Regions from separate parts of the Paenibacillus konkukensis genome, predicted to be linked through region 3. Evidence: riboswitches for the same ligand, from Rfam matches in the RefSeq annotation. Region 3 holds a riboswitch; each other region holds the start of a gene.
What was found. A riboswitch is a leader RNA that binds a small molecule or an ion and turns the genes downstream of it on or off. The one in region 3 is predicted to bind cyclic di-GMP.

Region 1 (5,189 bases), 3.8 Mb from region 3:
CTTACATCATTTTCAGTTTGGTTATGGTAGGAGCAGGCAGTGGTCTGTCGATGATGGCCCTCAATACCCACGTGCTTCAATCCGCACCTTTAAGGCTGGTAAACCGCGTAACTCCGTTGACGACAGCAGCTCAGCAAGTTATGGTTTCCTTCGCCGTAGCAGGTTTGACCGGCTATCTTACTTCACAGTTGGCTGATCATATGAAGGAATCCGGAGGAATCGATCCAATTGGCTCAGCAGTAGCTGCGTACGGCGACACCTTCTTAGTCGCGGCAGGTATTGCTTGCGCAGGGGCCTTGCTTGGACTTATTCTCCGCAGGCCGAAGCCGCAGTTGGGCGATAAAGACGGCGATGAGGGTGCAGAAGTGGAGAACGCAAATGCCGGTGCGATGATGGGGCACTAACCCTAGTAAGCAATACGATCTAAGAGTCATAATTCAAAGGGCAACTTATTGGTGGTTGTTGTCAACTAATAATGAATTGCCCTTGTAAGACAAGTCTAGGGAGGGGTGAAAAATATGAACCTGCTTATTCTTGGAGCGACCGGGCCAACAGGCCGATATGTTGTGGATCGCGCTCTACAATCAGGTGACACGATTACAGTTCTCGCTAGGCGGCCGGAAGCGTTAGCTGATTTGAAAGATAAAATTAAAGTTGTTGTTGGCGACGCAACGTCAAAAAATGACTTGGTAAAAGCCATGATGGGGCAAGATGCGGTGATTGCGACGCTCGGCAGAGGCAAATCAATTCGTTCAAATGACTTATTTACTAGCGCAGCCAGAGCCATTGTCAATGCAGCCAAACAAGCAGGCGTATCCCGCCTGGTATGGCTGTCATCTTTTGGTGTTGGTAATACAATCCAAAACGCGACCATCGTACAAAAATTCATGTATAGGACTCTTTTACGCGATCTCTACGTCAACAAGGAATCTTCGGAAAAAATAATTCGGGGAAGCAAGTTAAACTGGACAATAGTTTATCCTACTGCATTAATGAACGGACCAGCCAAGGGAATGTATCAGGTGAAGGAGCGTATCAAGATGAAAGGAGCTCCTAGAATTCGCCGAGCGGATGTTGCGGATTTTATGCATAAGGCAGCATACAGCGATGAATGGAGCTACCGTCATGCCGTTATAACAGACTGAGGCTTGCAAGGAGATGGGGGAGAACATGAGTAAAATTGCTATCATATTTGGTGTTACAGCCATCTTATCTTTTTACGGGGGTTCTAATTTCTATATAGGGAGGAAGTTATTCCATTGGCTCAAATGGCTTTTTCCACAAATCAATGGAACGATTTATACAGTGATCTATGTTTTATTCGCTTTGTCGATGGTCATAGCTATTTTACCGCTCCCCTCTGCAATTAAAGGAATAATGAGTTGGTTTGGGTCCTATTGGATGGGCATTTTTATCTATTTACTCATCTTCTTTTTAGTCGCGGATTTGGTTATCTTACTCGGGAGCGTAGTAAAGTTTATGCCTAGACCTATCCCGCAAAGTGTTCACTTTTATACAAGCCTAGCGGCTATATTGTTAACTGTCGGTTTTGTTAGTTATGGCATCTATAACGCAACTCAAGTCAAAAACGTTTCCTACGATATTCAAACGAAAGAAGCGGTTTTGTCGCCAAACATGAAAATAGTCCTCATAAGTGATTTGCATTTAGGGGCCGTAAATTCCGAAAAACGCCTTGAAAGCATTGTGAAAAATATAAATAGCCTTGAACCTGATCTTATTTGTATAGCTGGGGATATTTTTAATGACGATTATGACGCTATACAAAATCCCGAACAAGCAATTGATTTGTTTAAAAGTATGAAGGCGACCTACGGCGTATATGGAACTCTTGGGAACCATGATGGTGGAAAAACATTTGACAAGATGATTGAATTTCTTAAGCGAAGCAACATAGAACTCCTTAATGATGAGTATGTAATTGTCGATGGGCGGCTAGTTTTGTTCGGCCGAGTAGACCCTTCGCCGATTGGCGGTTTTGGCGAATTGACAAGAAAAGATGTGACAGAACTAATATCATCACTGGATACGAATCTACCGCTTGTCGTAATGGATCATACACCCTCCAAGCTTGAACAATATAACGAAAAGGTTGATTTAGTGCTTTCTGGTCATACGCACAGAGGACAAATATTTCCAGGTAACTTAATAACAAATGCTGTCTTTGAAGTAGACTATGGACATTATCAAAAGAGTGCTGACAGTCCACACATTATTGTGTCATCGGGTGTAGGGACTTGGGGAATGCCAATGCGAGTCGGTTCAAATAATGAAATTGTAGCTATTAATTTACATTAGAAATGATGTTATGTAGTTGACCCAATCCCAGTTGAGGTGATTTTCGAACCATAGCGGGAACACTTCCATTCCATTGTCGCAGTATAGGTGTTCCCGTTAAAAATATTTGATTTTGGTCAAACAGGTTTCTTGAATCTCCAGAAGACTGGTCAAAAAAGCTTCGATGCTGCCGGGTAAATGCGAGAGCATTATCCTTCTCACACGTGGAAATTTGATTGAGAGGTCGAGAGAAAATTGAGCGCTATTGTCTGTAGTTAGCCATTGGAAGGCAAGGGCAGGATGAATTAATATAAACAGGAAAATGGCAAACCAGCTCGAAAGACTGGGACGCAAAGCCACGGGTCTTCTGCATATGTGCAATGATCGCCGGGCTGCCCTCTTAAAGTCAAAATTAGGCGAGACACGACCATTGAGGGGACGTGTTTTTTTGTCATTTTCCGTAATAAGTTTAGGGGTGATGATGACAAATGGGAAATTCAAAAGCCTATCCAATTGAGATTGAGAATTTGATGCGGCAGAGAGCCAATAGTATAGAGGTACTATTAGTAGATAGCGACCCATCTTGGCAACAGCGTATCGTTACATTAATTGATGCTGAACAGGATATGAAAGTATCGTGGACTGTTTCGACAGAGGAAATGGCGATTCGAGCGGGATTACAATTAGATGTAGATGTCATGATTCTGGATGTTTCGCTATCCGAGGGACTGGAAGTGGTGGTGGAAATTCTACGTAAAAAAACATTACCTATTATTGTTCTTACATCGCTAAATGATAGAGAAGTAATTATTGACGCCATTTTATCGGGAGCAACAAATTACATTACAAAAGAAAATTACATTGATATTCTGAAAGCTATCAGAGAAGCGTATTATGACAAACCTTCCCTACATGCGGATGCTGTAAAAGTCCTGCGAAACGAAATAGAGCTTATAAAGCGAAAAGAACTACATTGTATGCTCACACCCGCGGAAAGAGATATTCTTAAACTAATCGGTTGGGGCTACAGTCAACCAATCATTAGAGATTTGCTTGGTATTACATCAAATACAATGAAATCTCATGTGCGTAATATCAATCGTAAATTTAACGCGCGTACAATTCGAGAAGCAGCTCGCAAGGCAGAACGTAGGGGACTTTATGATCGCCAATATGCTACTTAAAATGATGTGGCAAGATTCGAGAAACTTCGACAAAAGCAAGAAATCGGTGTCATAAAAAGATCACCCTACTCAACTATATGTTTTATAGGTAAAATGAAGGGTATAGACAGGAAGAAAAGGGAGGAATCTACTGAAATCAAAGGGGATGGAGGGTAAAAAGAATCAATTTTCATAGTCGAAAAGTAGTAACTGTTGATTATTAACGAGACCACTCCTAAATAAAAGGTTAAGGAGACGATATTATGGCTCGAAAAGAAACGGAGAGTGAACTGTGTTCGACTGTTGTTGGGACTAATGTGCGATTCAAGCAGGTTACCCCTTTAGTTGAGGTAGAAACATGGCTTATGTCTTATAACGAGTGGAAGGCACGATTAGAATATTTACAAGTTGAACTTTCCCATATCCCGGAGTTAACGAGAACATTGCATTTAATAGCGACCCGTAACTATACCCAAAAACAAGAGACTGTATTGCGAACTGTTATGCGACGAATGGAAATTACGGAATATGAGATTCCGCTATTATTATCCAAAATCGGTCTGATCGACTACGCTTTCACGGCTCTGACCCCGGAAGAAAGTTTATTCGTTCGGCTGCGGTATTTGGAAAAGCTGACATCTACAGAAGTCGGGAATCGACTTGTTCTTTCACGTCGTACGTTTTTCTATCATCGAAAGCGAATATTAAATAAAATATATCTAAAAATAAAGGATCGGACGTTTTTGTTGGAGCTTGACTCATTAGAAGAAGCTTGAGACTAATGTTTAGAAGATGCTTGCACTTCTTTTTTTTGGTTCGGAGTAGAAACCTTGAGGTTCTTATAGCCCGCTTTCTTTGCACTTCCGATGACATTATTATATCAGACATAATAAACTCTGAAAATAGAGAATTTGTTGTATGTTAAATAATATTACTACATCATATAAACTTGAAACATGTGATGGTTGATTGAAATTACATTGCACTGTATTTGCTCTTATTTTGCACATAGTATGCATCCTACCTGCACTTATTTCATGATACGATTGTAATGTAGAAATAGTGAAGGACAGCCTCAATCAGTGGCTGTCTTTTTTTGTGCTTATCTTTTGTTTAACGTCCACTTTATATGTAAGCGTCAAATAGCCCCCACCTTGAGATCAGTGGGAGCTGGCGTAGGCTAAGTATTAAGACTGATGCATTCGGCACGTGTTCGGCAACGATTGCGACCAAGGCATATACGGCTCCAGCGTTTGCGGATCTAGCGGTCCGGCCAGTTGCGGTAGTTGCTCGAAGAGATACTTCAAGTAGTCGTAGGGACGAAGTCCGTTTTCCTTGGCTGATTCGATGACGCTGTAGATGGCCGCACTCGCCTTCGCGCCGCGTGGCGTGTTGGCAAACAGCCAGTTCTTGCGTCCGATTACAAATGGCTTGATCGAACGCTCGCTTCGATTGTTGTCAAGCTCCAATCGTCCATCTGCAAGGAAAGCCGTCAACTTCTCCCACTGGTTCAGGCTGTAGGTGATCGCCTGCCCAAGCAAGCTCTTAGGCAATGTTCGGGAACGTTGCTGTTTCAGCCATGCGAAATACGCCTCCACGATGGGACGGCTTCGTTCCTGACGAGCGGCATGGCGCTTGTCAGGCGCAACTTCTTTTAGCTCGCGCTCAATGGCAAAGAGCTGATTGCAGTAAGCCAGCCCTTGTCCTGATGCCGTCTCGGCCCCCCGCGCT
Region 2 (5,189 bases), 2.9 Mb from region 3:
AAACCAACGTCAACATGGTTATCATCGGACTGCTGGCTGCGATGTTCATCGGCGCGTTGGACGTGACCATCGTCGCCACTGCTACGCCGCATATTATCGCTGATTTACATGGTGTGAGCCTATTCAGTTGGGTGTTCGCGGTTTACACGTTGACCACCTGTGTGGCGGTGCCTATTTTCGGCAAGCTCGCCGATTTGTTCGGGCGCAAAGCCGTGTTCGCTGTCGGCATCGGTTTGTTCGTACTCGGTTCCATTTTATGCGGGGCCGCACAGTCAATGGCGGAACTCATTTGGTTCCGGGCCTTGCAAGGAATCGGGGCCGGGGCACTGGCGCCCGTGTGCTTTACGATTGTCGGCGATTTGTTTTCAGGCAAGCAACGAGGCAAAATGATGGGCGTCTTCTCGTCCGTTTGGTCCGTGGCAGGCTTGCTCGGCCCGCTTATCGGCGGTTATTTCGTCGATCAGGTGTCGTGGCGCTGGATATTCTACATCAACGTGCCGATCGGTGCCGCCGCCTTGCTGCTGGTCACCGTATTTTTGCACCAACCGATCGAGCGCCGGGTGAAAAAAGTCGATTACCTGGGCACGCTCACCTTTACCGTTTCCTTATCCGCACTCCTGTATGCGCTTCTGAGTGGCGGGTCCGACCATCCGTGGGATTCCCCGTTGATTATAGGGCTGTTTGCGGTAGCGGCCGTATTTTTGCTGTTGTTCCTCTGGATCGAAAAACGGGCGGAGGAGCCGATGATGCCGTTGTCGATTTTCCGCATCCGCGTATTGAACGTGACAAATGTCAGCGGATTTCTGACGTTCAGCATCACGACGGGCTTGACGATTTACTCGCCAATCTGGATTCAGTCCGTGCTTGGCCATTCCGCGACAAGCTCGGGCCTGATCGTCATGCCGATGTCACTGGCATGGCCGCTCGCTTCCAACATAGCCGGCAGGCTCATGTACCGGATGGGGGTGAAGGCGTCGATTGTGTTCGGTTCTAGTCTGGTGGTGGCCGGCTTCATTTGGCTTGCCGCGCTTCAGATGAACTCTCCTTACGTTTACTGGATTGGTATCCTCGTCGTGATCGGGCTCGGGATGGGCTTTGTCGCGACGCCCTCAACCGTTGTCGTGCAATCCGCAGTCGGCTGGGAAAATCGTGGAGTCGCCAACGCTTCCAGCATGCTATTGCGAGCAATGGGCCAAACGATCGGCATCGCGGTATTCGGCACGATTTACAACCAGCATGTGACAACGCTCGACTCCAAATCGGAGCTGGCTGCCGGAATGCATGCCGTTTTTCTGCTCATGTGCGCCATTGCGATTGCGAACCTGCTCGCCGTGCAGTTCCTGCCGAAGCACCGCGAGCTGATGGCGCACCAGCAGTCGGCTTGACGGGGGCACGAAAGAAAGAAACCGGAATTGGCCACAAACGGATTCGGCCTGGAAAAAGTCGCGACGACCGCGGCTTTTTCTTTTTTCGGGCAAGCATAAGCTATACTATTGTTTACTTATTATATCTTTTCGATATAATTAAAGAAGTTAAACTTATAGGGGAGGCTGTTTGCTTGAACGAATTATTCGTACTCGGCGAATTGATGATTAACCCGATGCATGGCTATTTGTTGCATCAGATCTTGAACGGGGCTATTGGACCTACGCGAAAAATTAGCTGGGGGGTGCTTTATCCGCTCATTCACGGCCTGCTAGCAGACGGGCTGATCGAGCAGGTCCCCGATGAACAACCGGAGGGCGCTCGACAAGGAAGAGGAAAAAAGAAAATAATGTATAGCATTACCGAAGAAGGCAAAATGCGCTTTTCCCGGTTGATGGAAGAGCCGATTCCATACACGCCGGATTACGAGCTGCATTTTTATATTAAATTGAAAAATTTTGATCTGATCAGTAGAGAGCTGCGGTTTTTAATTTTGCACCAGTACAAGGATTACCTGCGGTATGAAATCCGCCATGAGGAAGAACGGATTGAGTATGTGGACAAGGATGAGCGGATACCAGACGGGGAGCAGCAGTATATTCTGATCTTTTTCCGGCATCGGTTAGAAAGGCTCCGTGTTGACGAAGAGTGGGTTTTACAGTTAATCAATAGTCATCGAACGAATGGGGAAGGACTTGAACGGGAGTAAACCTGGAAATGTTAAAGCTAAGCACAGCGGATGCAAGGTTAGCCCCTCATTATGGCTTGTCTCACCCATCTAAATCTGAACTGCGGCAACTAAATATGGAAAACGGCAAAACTGTCGAAAGGCAGTGACGCAAAGCCACGGATCTTCTCACTATTCAAGTGATGACCGCCGGGCTACCCAATTTGCCAAACACGGCCTATGGGGTCGTGTTTTTGTTATTTGCAGAATTGGAGGGGAATAAGATGTCCGAAGCAAAATATCATTCGAAATTGCCTATGATGGCTGGTAAAGGGAATATAAGAGTTGTACTAGTGGATAGCGACCAGGAATGGGGGCGCCGCTTTACAGAATTTCTCAAAACAGCGACGGATATTCATCTCATTAACATTTCCGTCACAAAAGAAGAGGCGGTACGAGCTGGTTTACAGTTGGATGTGGATGTTGTTGTAGTAAATACAACACTGCGGTCACCCGGATACGATGGACTAGATGCATCCAAAGAAATTCTTGCAAAAAAAGATATTCCCATTATTGTCGTGGCCTCAAGTAATGACCCAGAGGTAGTCGTAGAGGCAATGGCAGTCGGAGCGGTTAATTTTATTTGCAAAGCCTATATGCGAGACATCATCATAGCGATTCGCGAAGCATATCATCGTAATCCATCTTTGCACCCGAGAGCTTCGAAGGTGCTTCGCGAAGAAGTCACCCGGTTGAAGCGTCAGGAATTTTGTTGTAAGCTAACCACGACTGAAAAAGAAGTATTGCAATTAATCGCTTTGGGATATTCCCAGTCCAAGACCATTCAGTTGATGGGGATCTCGCCCAATACTATGAAGACACACGTTCGTCATATTAGTAGAAAGCTCGGTACAAAATCAATCAAAGAAGCAGCAATAAAGGCGAGGCGGTTTGGACTAGAGAAACAATAGCACGATGCCTAGTGACGAATTTCGATTTACTTCGACAAGGTTCTGGGTCTTCAGGGTGACTAAAAAATCATCCTGCCGGATGACATCGAAAATTGATAAAATTAGGCATAAGGTGGGATAGGAATTGAACGAAATGGCCCACTATGAAAGGGAGGGATTTACGGAAATAGTAATTAAGGATGATGTGTAGGATAGGTGTCTGTCATGTGAAGAACGGGACAAACTCAATGTGGTTCTTTTTTCTCATTCATGGTTTGGGTTGTCCCCAAAATGATGGATGAAAGGATGATCGGCATGTATCGAAAAGAAATGGAGCGTGAAATATGTCAGTATAGCCGAATAGGAAACGGAGGGGTCACTGATGCTGTTAGTTGAGCAGATAACCCCTTATGAAAAAGTCGAGAATTGGTTGATCGCTTATACGGACTGGAAAGCACGGCTGGAATACGCACAAACAGAGCTTACGCACATTCCTGGATTGACTAAAGCGTTGCATGAAGTAGCGATTTACGGTTGCGGCCAACGCAATGACACGCTGCTTCGCACAGTCATACACCGTTTGGAAATCACTGAATATGAAATACCATTTCTTAAGTCCAGAATCGGACTGATCGAATATGCTTTCTCGGCGCTTACTCCAGAGGAAAGACGATTCATTCAATTGCGCTATCAAGATCAATTGGCGTTTGCAATCGTTATGGATCGTTTGGGACTATCGCGCCGCGCTTTTTTCTATCATCGGAAACGAATATTGCAAAAAATATATCGCAAAATAAAAAGTCGAACAGCATTATTGGAGTATGATCCGTTTGACGAAAAGTAAAAGATCGGTTACCGAAAAAGATGCTACTGTGCATCTTTTTTTGGTGAGCGAATAAATGCACGTTATAAACCTAACCTCTACTATTCGGGCCTCCGTAAATTGCTGATCCCCTGAGAAATTACGCTGATGCACTTTCATTGCACCGAACATGCACCGAACAGGTTCTGTGAATGAACCCTGTATTCCCCAATTCTGCACCCCGTTTGCATTTCTTTCGTGATAAATTGATATTGTGGACAAGTCGGGAACAGTACGTTTTCGTTCAATATCATAAAGTTGAAAGGAGGCTTTTAGTAGTATCCAATTTCTGAGACGACGGGCCATCCGATTTTCGGAGAGCCTGTTTTTTGTTTCGGGCAAAAGCGAACCAAAATCACCTGCAAGTCCTCCCTATTCATTCACTCATAATCAAGCATCAAGCGCCGGTTCTTTTCCTTAACAGGGAAAAGTTCAAGGCGTTTTTTTATTTCATAAGACAACACCAACATAAACAGATGTTGTTGCTTTTCTCACGGTGCTGCCATGTGAGGATGGAGATGATTTTTATGTGCCCCCTGTTGCCGTAATGTCAAACAGCGGTCTTGTTATATGGTTGGTCTCCGGTTATTGACGCGATTATGTTCAGGCTATGCCGTAATGGAGCGTTGGAATGCTCTGCGGCAAAGTCTTTTTTGCTTTTTGGATATTTTTCGCAGACGAGTCAAAGGGAGCGTTGGCTGTCGCTCTCCCCCTCCATTTTGGTTTGCCTACAAACCAAAATGGAGGGACGAATATGAAAAGGATTAATTTGCGGGACATGTATCCCTTTATCAAAACGGATGTATGGATCGACTTAGATGATGAAGTGGCACAAGAAATCCGCCGTTGTGACTTAAATGAAAGCGCATACAAATTGCGCACCTATCGTCATCGCGCTTATTACTCGCTTGATCGGAACGACGGTATAGAACAAGACGTTCTTTTCCTTTCAATTTCCCCGGAGGAATATTACGAGCGTAAGCTTTCCAATGAGCAGCTTTATGCGGCTATGTGTCGATTGCCGGAAAAATCGTTTAGACGAATTTATGCTCACTTCTTTTTAGGCATGAGCAAAGTAGCGATTGCCCAAGCTGAACAAGTTGATGAACGGGCAGTACGAAAATCTATTGAACGCGGTTTAAAACAAATGGCGCAGTTTCTCAAAAAAATGTGATTGCGGTAGGTCAAAGGGTCCGATTTGCTTGCCAAAATGAACAGATAGGTAAAGAGCTTTATGTAGGCGGCGGCTGGTTATAACCAGCCGCTCATTTTCCATGAGAGGGGC
Region 3 (5,189 bases):
GGTCCTCATCATGAATTTTCGTACCTTGCAAGAGCTGGCCTCCCTGTGCCAAGCCAGAGGGCTCGGCATCGGACCGTTAATGCTCGAAGAGCAGGCCGCCGAATCCGGACGCGACGCCCGTCTGGAATTCGCCAAGATGGCCGATTACTACGCGGTGATGAAGGATGCCGTTCAGCGCGGGCTGCACGAGGACACGACCTCCCGCAGCGGCTTGACAGGGCTTGACGCCCAGCGGGTCATGGCCTACCGCGGCATGTCCGATCCCGCTCTCGACGCCGATGCCAGCCTGGCGATGGCATACGCGCTCGCCGTCTCGGAGGTGAACGCCTCGATGGGCCGCATCATCGCCACGCCGACGGCCGGCTCCTGCGGCATCATCCCCGGCGTCTTCGTCAGCTGCCAGCAGCGCTTCGGCTGGAGCGACGAGCATATGACCTAGGGCTTGTTCGCCGCGGGCGCCATCGGATATGTAATCGCCAATAACTCGTTCGTATCGGGAGCGGAAGGCGGCTGCCAAGCCGAGGTCGGCTCGGCCATCGGCATGGCAGCGGGTGCGCTGACCGAGCTGCGCGGCGGCACGCCCGCGCAAGCGGTGCACGCCGTAGGCCTCGCGCTCAAAAACTCGCTTGGGCTCATCTGCGATCCCGTCGGCGGGCTCGTCGAAATTCCCTGCATCGTACGCAACGGCTTCGGTGCGGTGACGGCGCTCGCCGCCGCCGACATGGCGCTGGCCGGAGTCCGCAGCGTCATCCCGTCCGACGAGGTGATCCAAGTCATGCTCGAGGTCGGCTCGGCCATGCCGGAGAAGCACCGCGAAACCGCCGGCGGCGGTTTGGCGCAGACGCCTACCGGCCGCCGAATCATGAGTGAGCTGAAGGGCAAATAGGCGAAGCCTCTTCCGGCTCCTCCCGCAATACAACAAAAATAAGCAGACCGCTCCCTCGCTCAAGGAACGATCTGCTTCTTTTGTTTATTCGCGAAACTGCGGCTTATGTAATCCAATATATAGGTTTTCATAGATTCATTTAATAGATTTGGGCGATGGTATAATCCGCCGAATCTTTGATCATCTCGGGGGCTTGTCCCTTTTGCACGCGGGCCGCATCATACGTCGTGTCTATCGTGACCCATTGCCCGCTGTCCTGCAAATAAATTTGATTCCAGGCGTGATATACATCGGGAGCATCGGCGGCATATCCCATAACCAACCGGGTCGGAATATGCTGGCTTCTGGCCATCGCCGCAAACAGCGCGGCATAGTCGTAGCAAATACCTTCCGCCGTATCGTATACGGTGTCCAGGTCGGGGAGATAAGCGGTTGTAACGGAACGGGCTTTCTCATTATCATACCGGATGGTATGCGTAATATAAGAATAGATCGCCTCCGCTTTCTCCTTATCCGTCACGGCGTCTTCGGTCAGCTTCGCCGTCTCGGCGACAGCCCTCGTCTTTCCATTCCAGTCAACGAGCTGAATCGGCTGTAAAAACACTTCGTTTGCGTCGGTCATCTTAAGCTCAATGCGTTCTTGCCCGACGACTCTATATTTATTATCGCTTATGAACTGGGCGATCAGAACGTTATACACCCCGTTGCCCCATTGCAGCGGGTAACGGGCTCCGTTCGCCAGATTGTAGTCGGATGTATCGTCGCCTTTCGTTATTCTAACGATGGCTTTCGTATCGGTATTGCCGGTATAGTGAATCGTTATGATCCCTTTGTCCAGAGAGCTCCGGTCAATGACATAAGGTTCGGCGGCGGCGTAAGCTCCCGTTGGCAATGCCATCAGCACAACGGCGATGAACAGCATCGCCAGCATCTTTTTGAACATAAAAAAGCTCTCCTTTCGGTAACTGGCTGCCAACTTAGCGAATATCGCTAAGGAAGGCCCTTTAGCTTTGCGTCTCCAGCTTTCGCTGGATTTGCCTTTATCGGTTGAAAGCACCGAAAAAATATTTAATATAGTAAAATTATAGCATAGTTGCGCAGTAATGAATAGGCTTCACTGCTTCTCTATTAATGTTCCCTTAACCACAAGACGATGCGTCGGGTTTTCCATAGGATGACAGGTGAGCAGCGAAATTTCTTTATCTTTGCCGTTGCCCTTCAGTACCCAGACATCCTCCGGGAGCACGTACAGCTTCTCTTGAACTTGATATCTGTACTTCTGCTTGCCCGTATCGACCTCGATTACATCTCCCTTATCCAATTCGTCCAGCCTGTTGAAATTTTTCCCGTACGTCAGGTTTCTATGGCCGGCGATGGCATAGTTCCCTACGGCTCCCGCCTTTCCCGTGCCTGCAATGCTGGCTGCGGAAAGCTTCAGGTGGCCGGGAGTCGCATCCGTTATTATCGGCAGCTTCAGATCGATCTTGTCGATGATCAAAATTCCTTCGACCTGCTCCTTAAGCAGCGCGTCCTGCAGAGCCTCCGGCTCGTTCTCCGAAGATTGCGGCTGACGGCTCGCTTCCGTTTCGTCCGCCGGCGTTCCGTCTGTGGTCGCCGGAGCCGGAGCGATAACCGCGGATATCGGAACTGGGGCCGCCATAGGCTTCGTACTGGCCATATCGTCCGCCTGATCGATCTGCTTCATCGTTTCCGTCCACTGCTTCAAAAGCTGCTGCTGCCGGTAAGTCTCGTAACGATCGCTCACCGTCGGGTACAAAAAAACGATTATTCCGAGGCAGATGCACAGCGTGGGCAGCATTTTTTTGATCATCCGAGCCTCCTTTCCGGAAAGCCTGCGGTTTATTACGCAATAGGCGTTGCTCGCTAGATGTTCTTAGTCAGCTTGCGCCGCAGCACCAATCCGACAAGGATTAGGATAAGGCCTGCAATTTCAATGAAAACGGGACTTGCTTCGCCTGTTTTCGGAAGCGTTTCTTTCGGTTTCCCATCCTCCGGCGGATTGCCTAAAGGCACTTTCTGATTGACCTCGATCGTGCCGTTCGTATCGCTGCCGTCCGAATTGTCCGGCTTGTCCGAGTTTGCCGGATTGTCCGGTTGGACCGTCTCTTCCCCGCTATCCGGCTGCCCGGTCACCGACGGACCGCCCAAAGGCACTTTTACATCGCCGTCAATCGTGCTGCCCGGCTGCGACGGATTGGGATTGGCCGGATTTTCCTCCGCTGGCGTCGGCGTTGGCGTCGACGGTGTTGGCGATGACGACGAAGACGAGGACGACGATTTGCGGATTCTCAAGTTCGTTACCGTCAGCGAATAGTTATCCGACGTTTGAAGCGTCACCGGGTACTCCTTGGCATCAAGCACATATCCTGCCGGAGCCGCCGTTTCCTTCACTACGTATTCCCCTGCAGTCAGCTTATCGAAGACGATCATGCCGTTTGCATCCGTCGTTTTTGCGCCGACCGGGGTTAAACCTGTCCCTGTCTTAGCGTACAGCTCGAAGACCGCTCCGCTCAGCAGCAGATCGCTTCGCACCGAATCCGTCTTTTTCACCGTGATTGAGCTTTCCGCAACCGGCGTTGTCGGCGGATTAGACGTAACGTCCTTGTTATTCATGACGGTGAATTGCACGCTGCCCGACGTTTGAAGCGTCACCGGATATTCCTTGGCATCAAGCACATATCCTGCCGGGGCCGTCGTTTCCTTCACTACATATTCCCCTGCTGCCAGCTTATCGAAGACGATCGTGCCGCTCGCATCCGTCGTTTTCGCGCCCATCGAGGCTAAGCCGCTCTCCGTCTTCGCATACAGCTCGAAGGTCGCTCCGCCGAGCAGCAGATCGGGTTGCTCCGAATCTACTTTTTTCACTGCGATCCAGCCGTCCGAAGCAGGATTCGTCGGCGGATTAGGCGTAACGTCCTTATCGTTCGTAACGGTTAGCTGAACGTCGGCGGCGGTTTGAACCGTCACCGGATGCTCCTTGGAATCAAGCACATATCCTGCCGGGGCCGCCGTTTCTTTCACTACGTATTCCCCTGGCGCCAGCTTATCGAAGACGATGATCCCGCTTGCGTCCGTCGTTTTCACGCCGGCCGGGGTTAAACCTGTCCCCGTCTTCGCGTACAGCTCGAAGGTCGCTCCGGCGAGCAGCAGGCCGCTTTGCTCCGAATCTACTTTTTTCACCGTCAGCTTGCCGTCTGTGTCAGGCGGGTTAGGCTTAACGATCTTATCGTTGGCGATTGTCAGCTGATAGCCGTCCGCGGTTTGAATTTTCACCGGATATTCCCGAGAGTCGAGCGCATATCCCGCCGGGGCCGCCGTTTCCTTCAGCACATAATCCCCAGCCAGCAATTTCTTGAATACCGCCTCTCCGTTCGTTCCGGTTGTCAACGTGCCGACCAGCAGCTGTTCCGAGCCGGTTTTGCGGTATAGTTCGAATGTAGCTCCGGCGAGTTTAACCGCAGGGGCAGCTCCGTCTACTTTCGTCACGGTGAGAGTGCCTCTGATGCCGCTAATCGTCCCCGAACCGCTGGTCACTCCGACCACGACGCTCGTTGACGTATCCTTCGTTACCGTAATTTCGTTGTTGCCGCTAAATGCGATTTTGTTGGATACGGTATCCTGGTCCTTGGCGACAATTAAAGATTGATATTCCAGAATCGCCGCCGTAGCGAGCTTCTTGAGGAAACTTAGCTCGAAGCTCTGCTTTCCGTCGTCATCCGTCTTGATTTCCAACTTGTAATCCTTATCCTTAACGAGCTCGGCCGCCTTGTTCACCGTGCCGTTAGCGTCCACTTTGGTCGTAAACAGCTTGAACGTGCCAGGCAGCAGAAGCTGGTTGTCCGACGGCGTATCGATAATTTTGGCGTCGGTCACCGTTGACTGCGTGCGGTTGATAAGAACGGTCCAGTCGATTTTATCGCCGTTTTGCTTGCCGTTCTTGTTCACGTATTCGCCGCCGTTAGGGATGCTGACGGAAGCCGTCAAAGGATTCGATACCGGCGTAACGCCGTCCAGCAAGCCGGCCGTATTGCTTACTTTATTATCAATAATTTTCCCGTCGAGGCTTGTCTTAAAGACAACATAGTACGGAGCCGAAATCGGCTTCTGGAACGTCACGGTCAGCTTATTGTTCTCGTCGACCGAGTAGTTGTAATACGTGCTGTCGACGACGGAGCCTAAAGACGGATTGCCGTTTGACGCGATGTTCATCCCGTATACGGCAAGCGAGTCTGCGACCAGCTTCTGACCGGATTCAAGCGTATCTTCAACGACCGCTTCGGCC

Region 1: another riboswitch for cyclic di-GMP. It lies ahead of SK3146_RS28730 (response regulator); the one in region 3 lies ahead of SK3146_RS10630 (transglutaminase-like domain-containing protein).
Region 2: another riboswitch for cyclic di-GMP. It lies ahead of SK3146_RS23350 (LuxR C-terminal-related transcriptional regulator); the one in region 3 lies ahead of SK3146_RS10630 (transglutaminase-like domain-containing protein).

Annotation. Positions count from the first base shown of each region.
Region 1 is NZ_CP027059.1:6,614,967-6,620,155, forward strand. Features, by position in the region: gene SK3146_RS28715 (MDR family MFS transporter) at 1-404, shown strand, start outside; gene SK3146_RS28720 (NAD(P)-dependent oxidoreductase) at 519-1,145, shown strand; gene SK3146_RS28725 (metallophosphoesterase) at 1,171-2,316, shown strand; cyclic di-GMP riboswitch class I at 2,610-2,695, shown strand; gene SK3146_RS28730 (response regulator) at 2,784-3,479, shown strand; gene SK3146_RS28735 (hypothetical protein) at 3,722-4,234, shown strand; gene tnpC (IS66 family transposase) at 4,646-5,189, opposite strand, start outside.
Region 2 is NZ_CP027059.1:5,327,739-5,332,927, forward strand. Features, by position in the region: gene SK3146_RS23340 (MDR family MFS transporter) at 15-1,385, shown strand; gene SK3146_RS23345 (PadR family transcriptional regulator) at 1,559-2,134, shown strand; cyclic di-GMP riboswitch class I at 2,229-2,315, shown strand; gene SK3146_RS23350 (LuxR C-terminal-related transcriptional regulator) at 2,377-3,063, shown strand; gene SK3146_RS23355 (hypothetical protein) at 3,425-3,886, shown strand; gene SK3146_RS23360 (RNA polymerase sigma factor) at 4,536-5,078, shown strand.
Region 3 is NZ_CP027059.1:2,473,245-2,478,433, forward strand. Features, by position in the region: partial or broken gene sdaAA (L-serine ammonia-lyase, iron-sulfur-dependent, subunit alpha) at 11-886, shown strand; gene SK3146_RS10630 (transglutaminase-like domain-containing protein) at 1,026-1,829, opposite strand; cyclic di-GMP riboswitch class I at 1,844-1,935, opposite strand; gene SK3146_RS10635 (class D sortase) at 2,001-2,717, opposite strand; gene SK3146_RS10640 (SpaA isopeptide-forming pilin-related protein) at 2,771-5,189, opposite strand, start outside.